DNA from 3 places in the Pandoraea thiooxydans genome. Region 1 is predicted to be linked to each of the others. Evidence: predicted binding sites of a transcription regulator. Region 1 holds the regulator's gene; each other region holds the start of a gene.
What was found. The regulator FNR, encoded in region 1, switches genes on or off when oxygen is low (the NO sensors DNR and NnrR bind a similar motif). The targets are predictions, from matches to a motif close to TTGATNNNNATCAA.
Positions count from the first base shown of each region.

Region 2: the regulator FNR is predicted to act here: its motif matches at 2,401-2,414, upstream of PATSB16_RS09085 (universal stress protein).
Region 3: the regulator FNR is predicted to act here: its motif matches at 1,907-1,920, upstream of PATSB16_RS06770 (cation-translocating P-type ATPase).

Region 1 covers NZ_CP014839.1:2,334,594-2,339,052, forward strand. The annotation lists gene rluB (23S rRNA pseudouridine(2605) synthase RluB) at 1-64, opposite strand, end outside; partial or broken gene scpB (SMC-Scp complex subunit ScpB) at 512-1,085, opposite strand; gene fnr (fumarate/nitrate reduction transcriptional regulator Fnr) at 1,456-2,208, shown strand; gene aptA (omega-aminotransferase AptA) at 2,354-3,691, shown strand; gene PATSB16_RS10735 (YybH family protein) at 3,714-4,145, shown strand; gene PATSB16_RS10740 (competence/damage-inducible protein A) at 4,159-4,459, opposite strand, start outside.
Region 2 covers NZ_CP014839.1:1,966,832-1,971,290, reverse strand. The annotation lists gene PATSB16_RS09095 (HPF/RaiA family ribosome-associated protein) at 1-73, opposite strand, end outside; gene PATSB16_RS09090 (zinc-dependent alcohol dehydrogenase family protein) at 354-1,391, shown strand; gene PATSB16_RS09085 (universal stress protein) at 1,489-2,322, opposite strand; gene PATSB16_RS09080 (zinc-dependent alcohol dehydrogenase family protein) at 2,482-3,468, opposite strand; gene PATSB16_RS09075 (DUF1488 family protein) at 3,487-3,786, opposite strand; gene PATSB16_RS09070 (BON domain-containing protein) at 4,018-4,459, shown strand, end outside.
Region 3 covers NZ_CP014839.1:1,486,714-1,491,172, reverse strand. The annotation lists gene PATSB16_RS06770 (cation-translocating P-type ATPase) at 1-1,746, opposite strand, end outside; gene PATSB16_RS06765 (LysR family transcriptional regulator) at 1,971-2,867, opposite strand; gene PATSB16_RS06760 (MFS transporter) at 2,970-4,235, shown strand; gene PATSB16_RS06755 (alpha/beta fold hydrolase) at 4,260-4,459, shown strand, end outside.

The DNA.
Region 1 (4,459 bases):
CCTGCTTGTCCTCCGCGCTCTGCGCCTCTCCAACGGCACGCTCGGATTCGCCATTGGCGTCAATCGGATTCAGTTCCTTGGACTCTTCGCTGTGCTTCAAAACAACCTCAAAGAAAAAGAGCCGCCGCGGGCATACGCCGCGCACAGGCAACTCATGCAAATAGGCAGGCCGGCGGGGCCATTGGTGCGGCGCCCTCGTCGTCCATCGCAACTACGATCGTCCGGGTTCACGTCCCGGCAATCAGATCAGCGCCATCATCGGCCGCCGACACGGAGGCGTCGGGATCCGCAGACACCAACGCCTGATCCGACGGCGATGCCACCGTGGCCGGATCACCTGCCAGCGCCGTCTGCTCGTCGAGGCTCTGCGCATTGCCGGCGGACGCCACGCTCGCCGCATCGGCATGCGGGTCTGTTTCATCATGCGGGCCATCGAGAGGCGCCGGCGGCGCGTCATCGGCGTCACCTACCGAAGACTCCGGTTCGCCAGACGCGGCAACCGCGACGGCCTCGCCCGCGCCATCGTCAAACACGATATTTTGCTGCGCCAGCAAATCAATCTGCGACTGCGCCGCGGGATCCTCGAGTGGAGGTAGGGCGTCGAGCGCCTGCAAGCCAAGATCGTCGAGAAACTGCTTGGTCGTCGCATACAGCGCCGGACGGCCAGGCACGTCGCGATGCCCAATGACGTCAATCCAGCCGCGCTCTTCGAGTTGCTTGATGATCTGGGTGTTGACGGTCACGCCGCGAATTTCCTCGATATCGCCACGCGTCACCGGTTGCCGGTAGGCAATGATTGCCAGCGTCTCGAGCACCGCGCGCGAGTACTTCGGCGGCTTTTCCGGGTTGAGTCGATCCAGATATTCACGCATCCTGGGCCGGCTCTGTAACCGCCAGCCAGACGCCAGCGCCACCAACTGCACGCCCCGTCCCTCCCATTCGCCGCGCATTTCCTCGAGCAGGGCGCGCACGACTCCCGCCGAAACGTCTTCGGCAAATAGCTTGCACAAATCGCCGACTTTTAGCGGCTCTTGGGCACAAATCAACGCTGTCTCGAGGACGATTTTCGCCTCTTGAGTATTCATGCGGCTATGCAGTGCCGGGGATTTTGCAACCCGGTCTCAGGAATAAATTGAGTGCTGGAACAACACAAGAGCGCGCCCGATGATTGTGATCGGTCGAGGAGACGGCAGCGCAACCCGGTTATATCGAATGCTTACTAGGTTGCCTGGAGATTTTCAGGAAGAAACATCTCGCCACCCAGTTCGGGGTCAATTATTACGCAAAGCGATTCGCCCGTAAAGTCGTTTCCCATCCGATTACCGCAGAATTACTATGTCGCCCCCCCTCGCAAGAAGAGCAGGCGCTGCCGGCATGTCCGGCAGCGGGCCAAGTGAGGCGGTACCCTGTCACCGGGCCTCGTGCTAAAATCGTACGCTAAGTTCAGAGGGAACCATGACAACGCAATCCGGCCCGACATCCCCGCCGCCCCGTTGTTCAGCCTGCTCTCTCAGCCAATTCTGCTTGCCTGTGGGCATCCCCCAAAATGAATTGACCCGGCTCGACCAACTGGTAGCGGAGCGCATCCGATTGAAAAAAGGCGATGCGCTCTATCTCTATGGCGACCCGCTGCGGGCCATTTTTGGCGTGCGCTTCGGATCGCTCAAGAGCTATATCGATTCCGAAGATGGCCGCGAGCAAGTCGTCGGCCTGCATATCCAAGGCGAATTGCTCGGCCTCGATGCCATCGCCGACGAGCGTCACGCCTCGACCGCCGTGGCCCTGGAGGACAGCGAGGTCTGCGTGGTGCGCTTTGCCGAACTCGAAAAGCTGTCGGCCCAGGTGCCGTCGCTGCAACGGCAACTGCACCGTCTGTTGAGTCTCGAGATCCGCAACGACCATCGCATGCTCCTGTCGCTGGGCACCATGCGGGCCGAGCAGCGTCTGGCCGTGTTCCTGCTCAATCTTTCCGAGCGGCTGTCGATGCGCGGTTACGCCGCCAACGAGTTCGTGCTGCGTATGAGCCGCGAGGAAATCGGCAGCTACCTCGGGCTGACGCTGGAAACCGTCAGCCGGCTGTTCTCCCGCCTGCAACAAAGCGGCGTTTTGTCGATCAAGCAGCGCCGCCTGAAAGTCACCGATCCCGACGCCTTGCGGCATTTGGCCGGCGAAAGCTGCCAGGCGCCAGCGATCTCGCGTCCCCGCTGAACGGGCCAATACGCGCGGCCGATCGCCCGCGTCGACGCGCCGAAAAGGCGGCACCGCGGCGCGCTTGGCCGAACATCTCGCGCCAATCGACAAAGGCACCAAAACTCACTATATTTCAATCCATCCCTATTCGCCGGAGCCAGACATGGCGGCGCTGTCCAACACCCTGAAGCTTGACCGGGACGAACTGGATACCTACTGGATGCCTTTCACGGCCAACCGCCAGTTCAAGGCTGCGCCGCGCCTTATCGCTTCAGCCGAAGGGATGTACTACACGGATGTCGACGGCCGCCGGCTGCTCGATGGGATCGCCGGGATGTGGTGCTGTAATGCCGGCCACAACCGCAAGCCGATCGTCGAGGCGATCCAGCGGCAAGCCGCCGTCCTCGATTTCTCCCCGCCGTTTCAGGTTGGGCAGCCTTTGCCCTTCGAACTGGCCAACCGGTTGGCCGGGTTGGCACCGGCGTCGCTAAATCGCGTCTTCTTCACGAATTCCGGATCCGAATCGGTCGATACAGCGCTCAAAATCGCCATCGCGTATCAGCGCCAGCGCGGGCAAGGCACCCGCACGCGGCTCATTGGCCGCGAGCGCGCTTACCATGGCGTCGGCTTTGGCGGCATCTCGGTAGGCGGCATCGGCGCCAACCGCCGACTGTTCGGGCCGCTGCTGCCGGGTATCGACCACCTCCCCCACACTCATGACCTGGCGCACAATGCGTTCAGCCGCGGGCAGCCGGCCTGGGGAGCGCATCTGGCTGACGACCTCGAGCGGCTGGTGCAGTTGCACGACGCATCGACGATTGCAGCAGTCATCGTCGAACCGGTGGCCGGCTCGACCGGCGTGCTGGTGCCGCCCAAAGGTTATCTCGAGCGTTTGCGCGAGATAACCCACAAATATGGCATCGTGTTGATTTTCGACGAAGTCATCACCGCCTTCGGCAGACTGGGCGGGTCATTCGCCGCGGGCGTGCTGGGCGTCGAGCCGGACATCATCACCACCGCCAAGGGGCTCACCAGCGGCACAGTGCCGATGGGCGCGGTGTTGGTGCGCGAGGAAATATACGACGCGTTCATGACCGGCCCGGAAAATGCCATCGAACTGACGCACGGGTACACCTACTCGGCCCACCCGCTGGCATGCGCCGCCGCGCTTGCCACGCTCGATCTCTACCGCGATGAAGCGCTCTTCGAGCGCGCTGCATCGCTGGCGGGCTATTGGGAAGACAGATTGCACGCCTTGCGGGAAGCCCGACACGTGGCCGACCTGCGCAACATCGGCCTGATCGGGGCGATCGAGTTGCAGCCGCGCGAGGGTGCACCGGGCGCCCGTGCTTTCGACGTATTCCTCAACTGCTGGGAGCGCGGCTTGATGATCCGCACCACTGGCGACGTCATTGCACTGTCACCGTCGCTCATCATCGAACGCGGGCAAATCGACGAATTGTTCTCAATCGTCGCCGACGCTCTGGCATCGACCGACTGATCGCCACACACCGGGAAGCGGCATGGCTACCTCTTTTTTCCTCACTCCTGACGATGCCGAACAGGCATTTTACGAAGCGCTCAATCGCGGCGACGTCGACGCGTTGATGGAAGTCTGGTCGGAGGACGAGGACGTCGTATGCATTCATCCCGCTGGTCCGCGCGTGGTCGGCGTCGGGGCCGTGCGCAGCAGCTGGGAGCAAATCCTGGCGCACGGCAGCCTTGATATCACGGTCACGCACCGGCAGGTCGCGCGCAATCCGTTATGCGCGATTCACAGCGTTATCGAGCAATTGCTGGTCGAGCACGGACCTCAGCCTCGCTACGCATTCGTGGTCGCCACCAACATCTATCTGAAGGAAGCCGACGGCTGGCGGCTCGTGCTGCATCACGCCAGCCCCGCGCTCGGTCACGAGGGCAGCCAGATCGAAACGCACGGACATGTCTTTCATTGATCCGTGACGACCGTCACGATGCGGCCGGTTCGACAATTTCTCCACCCAGCGCCTCGACCCCTTTTCGCAACGCCTCGAAAGCGCCATCGAGCAGCGCCGGATCGCCCTTGACACCCAGGTCGATGTGCCGGCGGGCATAATGCCCGCCCCGTTCGCTGTCGCCGACGCTGGGCAAGCTGAACACCTTGACGGCCGCAAATTCGGTTTCGATCTGCTCCATCAGCGGAGTCAGCGTCGACTCGGCCAGACCGAACACCAGCATCGAACGCTCGCCGTGCGGGCGCAGATGATGCAGATCCAGGTAGTAATGGTCC
Region 2 (4,459 bases), 370 kb from region 1:
GCTTGAGCACCTCGGCGCTGACCGCGTCCGAGCTGGGAATGTTGCGAAAAATGATCTGGGTAGGTATGAGCATGGCTGAAAGACCGGTCGGACGGGGCGGATACGATGCCAGTTTGCTCCATCGGGAGTTATTCGGTATCGCTGTTTGATTCCTTTATAGGGCAACGCAATCGCGCCCCTTATGACATTGGTCAAATAACGCGAATTAATCCCGGCCGTCCCCGGCAAAGGCGCTTGCCTATCGTTTGCGTTTTGTCAAAACGCCGGCGACTGCACCTGCCATGCTTTTTCCGTAGTTGCCCACACAAGCCCTTCAACGCATCCATGCTCCCAGCCGGGAGGACGAGGTTATGATGAAAGCATTGATCTATCGAGGCCCAGGCGAACTCGCCCTGGAAGAGCGCCCTCACCCCGAGCTTTACGCGGCGACCGACGCCATCGTCAAGGTCACCAAAACGACCATTTGCGGCACCGATCTGCACATTCTCAAAGGCGACGTCCCGACCTGCGCACCGGGGCGCATACTCGGACACGAGGGGGTCGGGATCGTCGAACAGGTCGGCACCGGCGTCACGGCGTTCATGCCGGGCGACCCGGTGCTGATCTCGTGCATCTCGTCGTGCGGCAAATGCGCGGCGTGCCGCAAGGGCATGTATTCGCATTGCGAGACCGGCGGCTGGATTCTCGGCAACCGCATCGACGGCACGCAGGCGGAATACGTTCGCATTCCTCACGCCGACACGAGCCTCTACCGGATTCCACCCAACGCGGACGAAGAAGCGCTGGTCATGCTCAGCGATATTCTGCCGACCGGCTTCGAGTGCGGCGTGCTCAACGGCAAGGTGCAGCCAGGCAACACGGTGGCAATCGTCGGCGCCGGGCCGATCGGGCTGGCTGCGCTGCTGACCGCCCAGTTCTACTCGCCGGCGCAGTTGATCGTGATCGACCGCGACACCTCGCGGCTCGAGGTGGCGCGACGGTTCGGCGCGAGCGCTACGATCGACCCCGATCAAACCGATCCGCTCAAGGAAATTCAACGCCTGACCGGCGGCGCGGGCGTCGATACCGCGATCGAGGCGGTAGGCGTGCCGGCTACCTTTCAATTGTGCGAGGAAATCGTCGCGGCGGGCGGTGTAATCGCCAATGTCGGCGTGCATGGCGTCAAGGCGGATTTGCACCTGGAGAAGTTGTGGGATCGGAATATCGCGATCACCACGCGTCTGGTGGATACCGCCTCCACGCCGATGCTGCTCAAGACCGTGCAGGCCGGCAAGCTCGATCCGCTCAAGCTGATTACCCATCGCTTCAAGCTGGACGAAGCACTCGAGGCCTACCGCACCTTCGGCCAGGCCGCCGCCACTCAGGCGCTGAAAGTGATCATCACGCCATGACGGTTCCACTTTCCAGGCTGCGCGCCGGATAAAAAAATCGCCGCAAAGACCTGCGGCGATTTTTTTGTGTGCGACCCGATTTCGATGCGTCGGTCCTTCAGTGCGATATCAGGATCGGCGTGGTCATGTAGCGCAGCATAGTGCGGGTGACGCCGCCGAGCATCAACTCGCGCAGGCGGCCGTGGCCATACGCGCCCATGACCACCAGATGGGCTTCCATTTCCTCGGCTTGCGAGAGCAGCAGCACGCCGTCGCTGCTGTCGGTGTCCTCGTCGAAACGACGGGTCTGCGCGGTGATCTGGTGACACGCCAGCAAGCCGGCCAGGGCCTCGGCCGACGACTCGCCGCCTGTCTCGGGACGATTGATTTCCAGGATCGTTACCTCGGAGGCGCACAGCAGCAGCGGCAACGCGTCGGCGACGGCGCGACGCGCTTCACGGCTGTCGTTCCAGGCAATCAGCACGCGGTCCAGGCGTTCCGGCAGCGTAACCCGGGTCGGGACGATCAGCACCGGCACGCCCGACGAGAAAACCACCGTCTCGAGCGCATTCATGTCGAGTCCGGCATGCGCGTCGTCCGGGTCGTATTGGCGTGCGATCAGCAGATCTGCGTTGCGCGCCGCATGCAACGCCGCTTGCGCGGCGACGCCTTCGGGCGCGCTCCAGGTATAACGCACGTCGACGCGCTCGCATTGCGCGATGAATCGTTCCTTCATGCTGATTTCGTGCGGCCCCCCGTGGCTGGTGTCGGATCCACCGAGCGGCACGGACACGGCCATGTCGGCCGCGAACACCACCTCTCGCACCGGCGACACGAGATAGAGCCCGGTGAGGCGAGCGTCGTGCTGCGCCGCAAGTTTTGCCGCCAAGGTCAGCCGTTGCTGGCAATGGGGACTGTCGTCAAGATGAACGCAAATATTTTTGTACAGCATGGCAGCTCTCGTGGCTTGGACTGACCGGGCGGAAATTCGCCCTTGTGATGAATGATCGCCGAAGCCGCCAGGTTTGCCATGATCTGCGTCAAGCGCAGTAATTTCAACCGTATTCAACACGCTGGCGCGGCATGCCCGCTGGCGCGCCGGCATGTCGGCTCATGGCATTTGCAGCACCGCGGCGCCGGTGATGCGCCCCGCGCGCAGATCGTTCAGCGCTTCGTTGGCGAGCTCCAATGCATACCCGGTTGCCTCGATCTCGAGCGGTATCTGAGCGGCCAGGCGCATCAGCGCGATACCGTCGGTGCGGGTCAGGTTGGCCACCGAGCAAATGCGCCGCTCGCCCCACAGACGTTCATAGGCAAACGCAGGAATATCGCTCATGTGGATGCCGCCGCACACGACGATGCCGCCCTTTCTGACGTGACCGAGCGCGAGCGGCACCAGCGCGCCGACCGGCGCGAACAGCAAGGCCGCGTCGAGCGCCTCCGGGGGCGGCTGGTCACTGCCGCCGGCCCATACTGCGCCCAGGCGCCGTGCCAGCGCCTGCGCGGCACCGTCGCCGGGGCGCGTAAAGGCGAATACCTGACGCCCCTCGTGCCGGGCAATTTGAGCGACGATATGCGCGGCCGCACCGAAGCCGTAGAGTCCAACGTTGCGCGCGTCGCCCGCCATGCGCAACGTGCGATAACCGATCAGGCCGGCGCACAGCAGCGGCGCGGCCGTCAGATCGGTGTAGCGCTGCGGCAAGTGAAAGCAGTATCGCGCGTCGGCCACCGCGCGGGTCGCATAACCGCCATTGACGGTATAGCCGGTGAATTCGGCATGGTCGCAAAGGTTTTCCGCGCCGCTCAGGCAATAGCGGCAATGGCCGCAGGTATGAGCCAGCCACGGCACGCCGACGCGGTCGCCGAGCTCGAAGCCGCTCACGCCCTGGCCGATGCCGGCCACCGTGCCGACCACCTCGTGCCCAGGGATCAGCGGCAGCTTCGGGTGATTCAGTTCGCCATCGACAATGTGCAAATCGGTGCGGCAAACGCCGCAGGCACGCACGTCCAGCAGCAGTTGCCCGGTGCCGGGCCGCGGATCGCTCAATTCGGTCAGGCGCAGCACCGGGCTGCGGCCGTCGAACAGCATCGCCAGCATGATCCTCTCCGTACGAGTTCAGGCGTCGCGCTCGCGCGGCTGGGCATTCTTCCAGCGGAAATGCCCGCTGCGCAGGATGACCGGCGCGCCGACGTCCATCGCAAGGTAGTGTCGCGCGAGATCGTCGATGCGTGCGCGCCCGCCGTGAAATGCCTGCAGCAGATCGTCGACGCGCATCGAAGCCGCCCCGAAGTGGTCTTCGAGCGCTTCGGCGGTGACCGCGCATGTCACCGGGTGGCCGTCGACCTTGGCGACAAACTCGATGGTCATGTCTTCGCAGTTGTAGGTCGGCTCGTCCGGTGGAAACTGAATCTTCATATACCCTCCGGTTGACGGCGGAAATGGCAATCAACCGCTCGCCAGCAGATTATCGGCCGCGCGGTTGCCGCCTCTTTTGATCATAGTCAATGCCCGCCGACAAGTTGCCCCGGAGCTTCGTAGCCGCCCGCGTCGAGGGGCTTGACGTGCATCAAACCGCTTGCCGCGCGCCGCGCATATATTGGGCAAATGCGTTGATATGGACGTATTGCCCAACGGAGAGTGATCATGATGAAAAGCGATGCACAATTGCGCCAGGAGGTTCGCGACGAGATCGACTGGGATCCTGCGATCGACGCAAAACAGATCGGCGTCGAAGTCAATCAAAGCGTGGCCATGCTGACCGGGCACGTGAACAGCTTTGCCGAAAAGCACGCGGCCGAGCGTGCGGCCGAGCGCGTGGCCGGCGTCAAGGCGGTCGCCAACGAAATCGACGTGAAGCTGCCGATTTCCCACGTGCGCGCCGACGCCGATATCGCCAAGGCGGCGGTCGATGCACTGGCCTGGCATACCAACGTGCCGGACGAACGTATCAAGATCAACGTCGACAACGGCTGGGTGACACTGTCCGGACAGGTCGACTGGGCCTACCAGCGGGCCGCGGCCGAGCGCGCGGTGCGCTACCTCAAGGGCGTCAACGGCGTGAGCAACATGGTCACGCTCAAGTCCTATG
Region 3 (4,459 bases), 850 kb from region 1:
CTCGCCGCGCCGCCGAAACGCGTCCACCAGCCGCAGTTTCTGCATCGGCTGAATGCGGGCGAAGATTTGAACCCGGTCGATGATCCGGTCCAACTGCGCGTCGTCCATTTCGGACAGCGCGGCGCCGCTGACTACGCGCGTCGCATCGAGACCGACTTCGGCCGCGATCGCTTGCGCCGTGGTCGGGTAATCGCCGGTGATCATCACCACCCGAATGCCTGCGGCGCGGCACGCCGCAATCGCCTCGGCGGCCTCGGGGCGCACTGGATCGAGCAGCCCCACCAGTCCGACGAATGAAAATTCGAAATCGTGCTGCCTGGCCGGCCACTCGCTACCCGGATGAAGCGCCCGGGCCACCCCCAGCACGCGCAAGCCGCGACTGGCCATTTGCGCCGAACGCTCAAGCAGCGCGGCGGTTTGCGCCTCGTCCAGGTGGCATAAATCGCAAATGGCTTCGGGCGCGCCCTTGCAGGCGACCGGATAATGGCTCAGGTCCGGCGCGTGCCAGCCGTGCGACATCGCAGGCAAGGCCGGGCTCAGGGCGTATTCCTGAACCAGCGCCCAATCTCCGTGCAAATGCTCGGTACCGCCAAGGTACCGTTGCCCGGCCCGTTGAAAGGCGCGCTCCATCGGATCGAACGGCTCGATCTCGCTGGCGAGCACCAGATATTCGAGCAACTCGTGATAGGCCTCGCCAAGCTCGGGCAGCGTGTCGTCGACGACTTGCTCCTGACCTTGCGCGAACAGGACCCGTACCGCCATGCGGTTTTGCGTGAGCGTGCCGGTCTTGTCGACGCACAGCACCGACACCTCGCCAAGCGTCTCGATCGCGTTCAGGCGGCGCGTGAGGACGCCCTCGGCAGCAATCCGGCGTGCGCCCAGCGCCATGAAAACCGTCATGATCACGGGAATTTCTTCTGGCAGGATGCCCATGGCGAGCGTGATACCCGCCAGCAAGGCCGGCACCCACTCGCCGGTACGCCAGCGGTACGCCACGGCCAACAGGACACACAGGCAGAGCGCGACGATCGCAAAGCGGTTGACGAATGCGCGTGCCTGCAACTGCAGCGGGGATTGCGCCTGGGTGATCCCGCCGAGCGAAGCACCGATGCGACCGAGCGCGGTGGAGGCCCCGATGGCGCTGACGATCATGCGTCCCTGGCCCTGCACGACCATTGAGCCGAAGAACAGCTGCCGGGCTGCGGCAAGCGCCGGTTCCGGCAACGTGCCATCGCACGACTTGGCGATCGGCACCGACTCGCCGCTCAACAGCGACTCGTCGACGCTAAGCTCATGCGCCTCGAACAGCAGGCCGTCAGCCGGCACGCGGGCGCCCTCGCCGACCACCACGACGTCACCCGGCACCAGTTCGGTGGCCGAGACGGCTTGCAGCGTGCCGTCGCGCAGGACCTGCGCGCGCGGTGCGCAGAGTTCTCGTAACGCATCCAGCACCTGGCGGGTCCGATGACTCTGAAACGCCGTCAGGGCGACTACCAGCAGCACGAAGGCCAGCAGGGTCAATGCTTCGATGCGGTCACCCAGCGCCAGATATACCGCACTGGCGCCCAGCAGCAGCAAAAACATCGGTTCGCGCAGGACTTCGAGCAGGGTCTCCCACCACCCCGCGCGCGCGACCGCGGCGATCTCGTTGCGGCCCCATTGGGCCTGCAGCGCGGCCGCCCGCTCGCTCGACAAACCCTGCCGCGCTTCGGCGCTCGCCGCCACTTCGGACTCGGAAGTTGTCATGTCTGCCGGGCGCGAAGACGGTTGCATCTGATCGGGACCTTGACGTGGCGCCGTCGGCGCATTGGGGGATCGCATGATGGGTCTGCGGGCCAGGCCGCGCGGCGCCAAGCGGATGACTCGCGCAACTTTTTCAGTGTGATGCGACCGGCCCTGGCTCGGGTTGACAATTGTCAAGCAGCCACGCGCCTCCTGAGTCACGCGGCGCGCCCGCGAACCTGACTGGACTACAGCCACTCGTCGGCAAATCGCTCGGCAAGAAAATCGATGAATTGCCGGGTGCGCGCCGGCAGCCGGGGCGCGCGCACCCACAGGGCATTGAGCGGCACCGGCGTGGGCTCGAAAGCGCTCAATAGCCGCTCGACCTTGCCGGCTTCGAGCAGCGGACGGATCTGCCACAGCGTGGCGATGCCGATGCCCATGCCGCAGGCGACGGCGCGATTGACCGCATCGGCATGATTGGCCTCGATGCGCCCTTTGACGGAAACCGCAATCTCGCCCTGCTCGGGCGACTGGAAGCGCCACAGGCGCGGATGCGCGGCGTTGGAGCGGATCACGCACTCGTGCGCGACAAGATCGGCCGGTGCGAGCGGCCGACCGTGTCGTTCGAGATATTCAGGCGATGCGAAGACCACGCGGCGCACCGACGCCAGGCGCCGCGCAACCAGCCGCGAGTCAGGCGTGTCGCCGATGCGGATCGTGACGTCCGCGCCGCCTTTGACAGGATCGCGATACTCGTCGTCGAAGTCGAGCGCGGCGCCAAGCCCGGGATGCCGCGTGAGGAATTCGCTCACCAGCGGAACGACGTAGGCCGGCCCGAACTGCGTGGCCGCACTCACGCGCAGTGTGCCGCGCAGATGGCTTGTTTCTTCGGCCACTTCGGCGCGCGCGGCCTCGAGCTCGGCAAACACGTCCTGCAGCCGCTCGCGAAAGCGCTCGCCGGCGGGTGTCAGGCGCAAGCTGCGGGTGGTGCGTGCGATCAAGGTCGCGCCGACTTCGGCTTCGAGCGACTGCAGCGAACGGCTCACCGCCTGGAGCGACCGCCCCAGCCGCTCGGCGGCCGCGGTCAGACTGCCCGCCTCGGCAATGGCGACAAATACTTCGAGATCACGCAGCGACAGCATGAATTCTCCATAAAAAATGGATTATCAATGTCATTCTATGCCAATTATCAATTAATTCATTGATAGTAGGATGGCCTCGTCAATCACAGATCGAGAGGCCCCATGGATCCCCACTGCATTAAGGCATCGGCGTCGCCGGCGGCGCGTGGCGTCACCGCAGCGCCCTGCCAGGCGTTTTCGTTAAGCGTGACGCTGATTTTTGCCACCCTGGTCGGCACGGCGGTTCTGCCGCTTTACGCGTCGCAAGCCCTCATCAACGGACTCGACGTGTCGCTGCATTTGGGCGCGTGGACCTCGCTCGTCACAGGACTCACGCTGCTCGGCTACGCGGTGGGCCTGTTCGCACTGGTGCCGCTGGTCGACCGCCTGCCGTTGCGCCCGCTGATCGGCACGACCCTGGGCGCACAGGCCGTGGCACTGACATTCGCCGCGTGGACGCCATCGGCCTCGGGTTTTCTGGCCGCTTCGTTTGTCATCGGTGTCTCGGCCAGCGCGATTCAGATGCTGATTCCGGCGGCCGCAGCACTGGCCGGGCCGGCCGCGCGCGGCAAAGTGATCGGCAATGTGATGAGCGGGCTGATGCTGGGCATCCTGCTGTCGCGCCCGCTGGCGGGGCTGGCCGACGGCACGCTGGGCTGGCGCAGCTTTTTCGTCGGCGATGCCATTTTGCTGGTGCTCACTCTCGTGCTGGCGTTGCCGCGCGTGCCCGCGCTGCGGCCGGCGGCGCGCCCCAGCTACCGATCGCTGGTGGCCTCGCTGGGCCGGCTGGTCGCCGAGGAACCGGTGCTGCGCCATCACGCGCTGTGCCAAGGCCTGCTGATGGCCGGCTTCAACGCCTTTTGGACCAGCGTGGCGATCGTCCTCGCGCGCCCACCGCTGAATCTCGGGCCGTTACAAATCGCCCTGTTCACCCTCGCAGGCGCGGCCAGCGTCGTGGTGGCGCCGCTGGCCGGGCGCGCCGGCGACCGTGGCCGTGCCGGGCCAGCCGCTCGGGCCGCGCATCGCATCGCCCTGTGCGGCACGGTGGTCGCCGCGCTGGCCGTGAGTGCGCACCTGCCAGCGCCGGTCTCGGTACTGCTGCTGGCCGTCGCCGCCTGCGTGATCGACGCCTCGGTCATCGCCGACCAGACCCTTGGCCGGCGCGCCATCAACCTGCTCGCCCCGGAGGCGCGCGGCCGTCTCAACGGCCTTTACACCGGGCTGTTCTTTTTGGGCAGCGCCATCGGCGCCGCGTTCGCCGGCCCGGTCTTCGCATGCGCCGGATGGATCGGCGTGTGCGCGCTGTCGGCGGCTTTCTTCATTGGCGCGGCGCTGGTGCATCGCTTCTTTCTGTTCTCGCCGCACCCGGCCGAGCCAGCCGTTCACTGATCCCGTGTCAACCTGAGGTTCATCATGCCATCGAGCCGTACCACCATCACCTATCGCACCGTACCGATCGACGGTCTGGACATCTTTTATCGGGAGGCCGGTCATCCCGATGCGCCCACTGTCGTGCTGTTGCACGGGTTCCCCTCTTCGTCGCGCATGTATGAGACGTTGATCCCGCTGCTGGCCGCCCGCTTTCATGTGCTCGCCCCGGACTATCCCGGCTT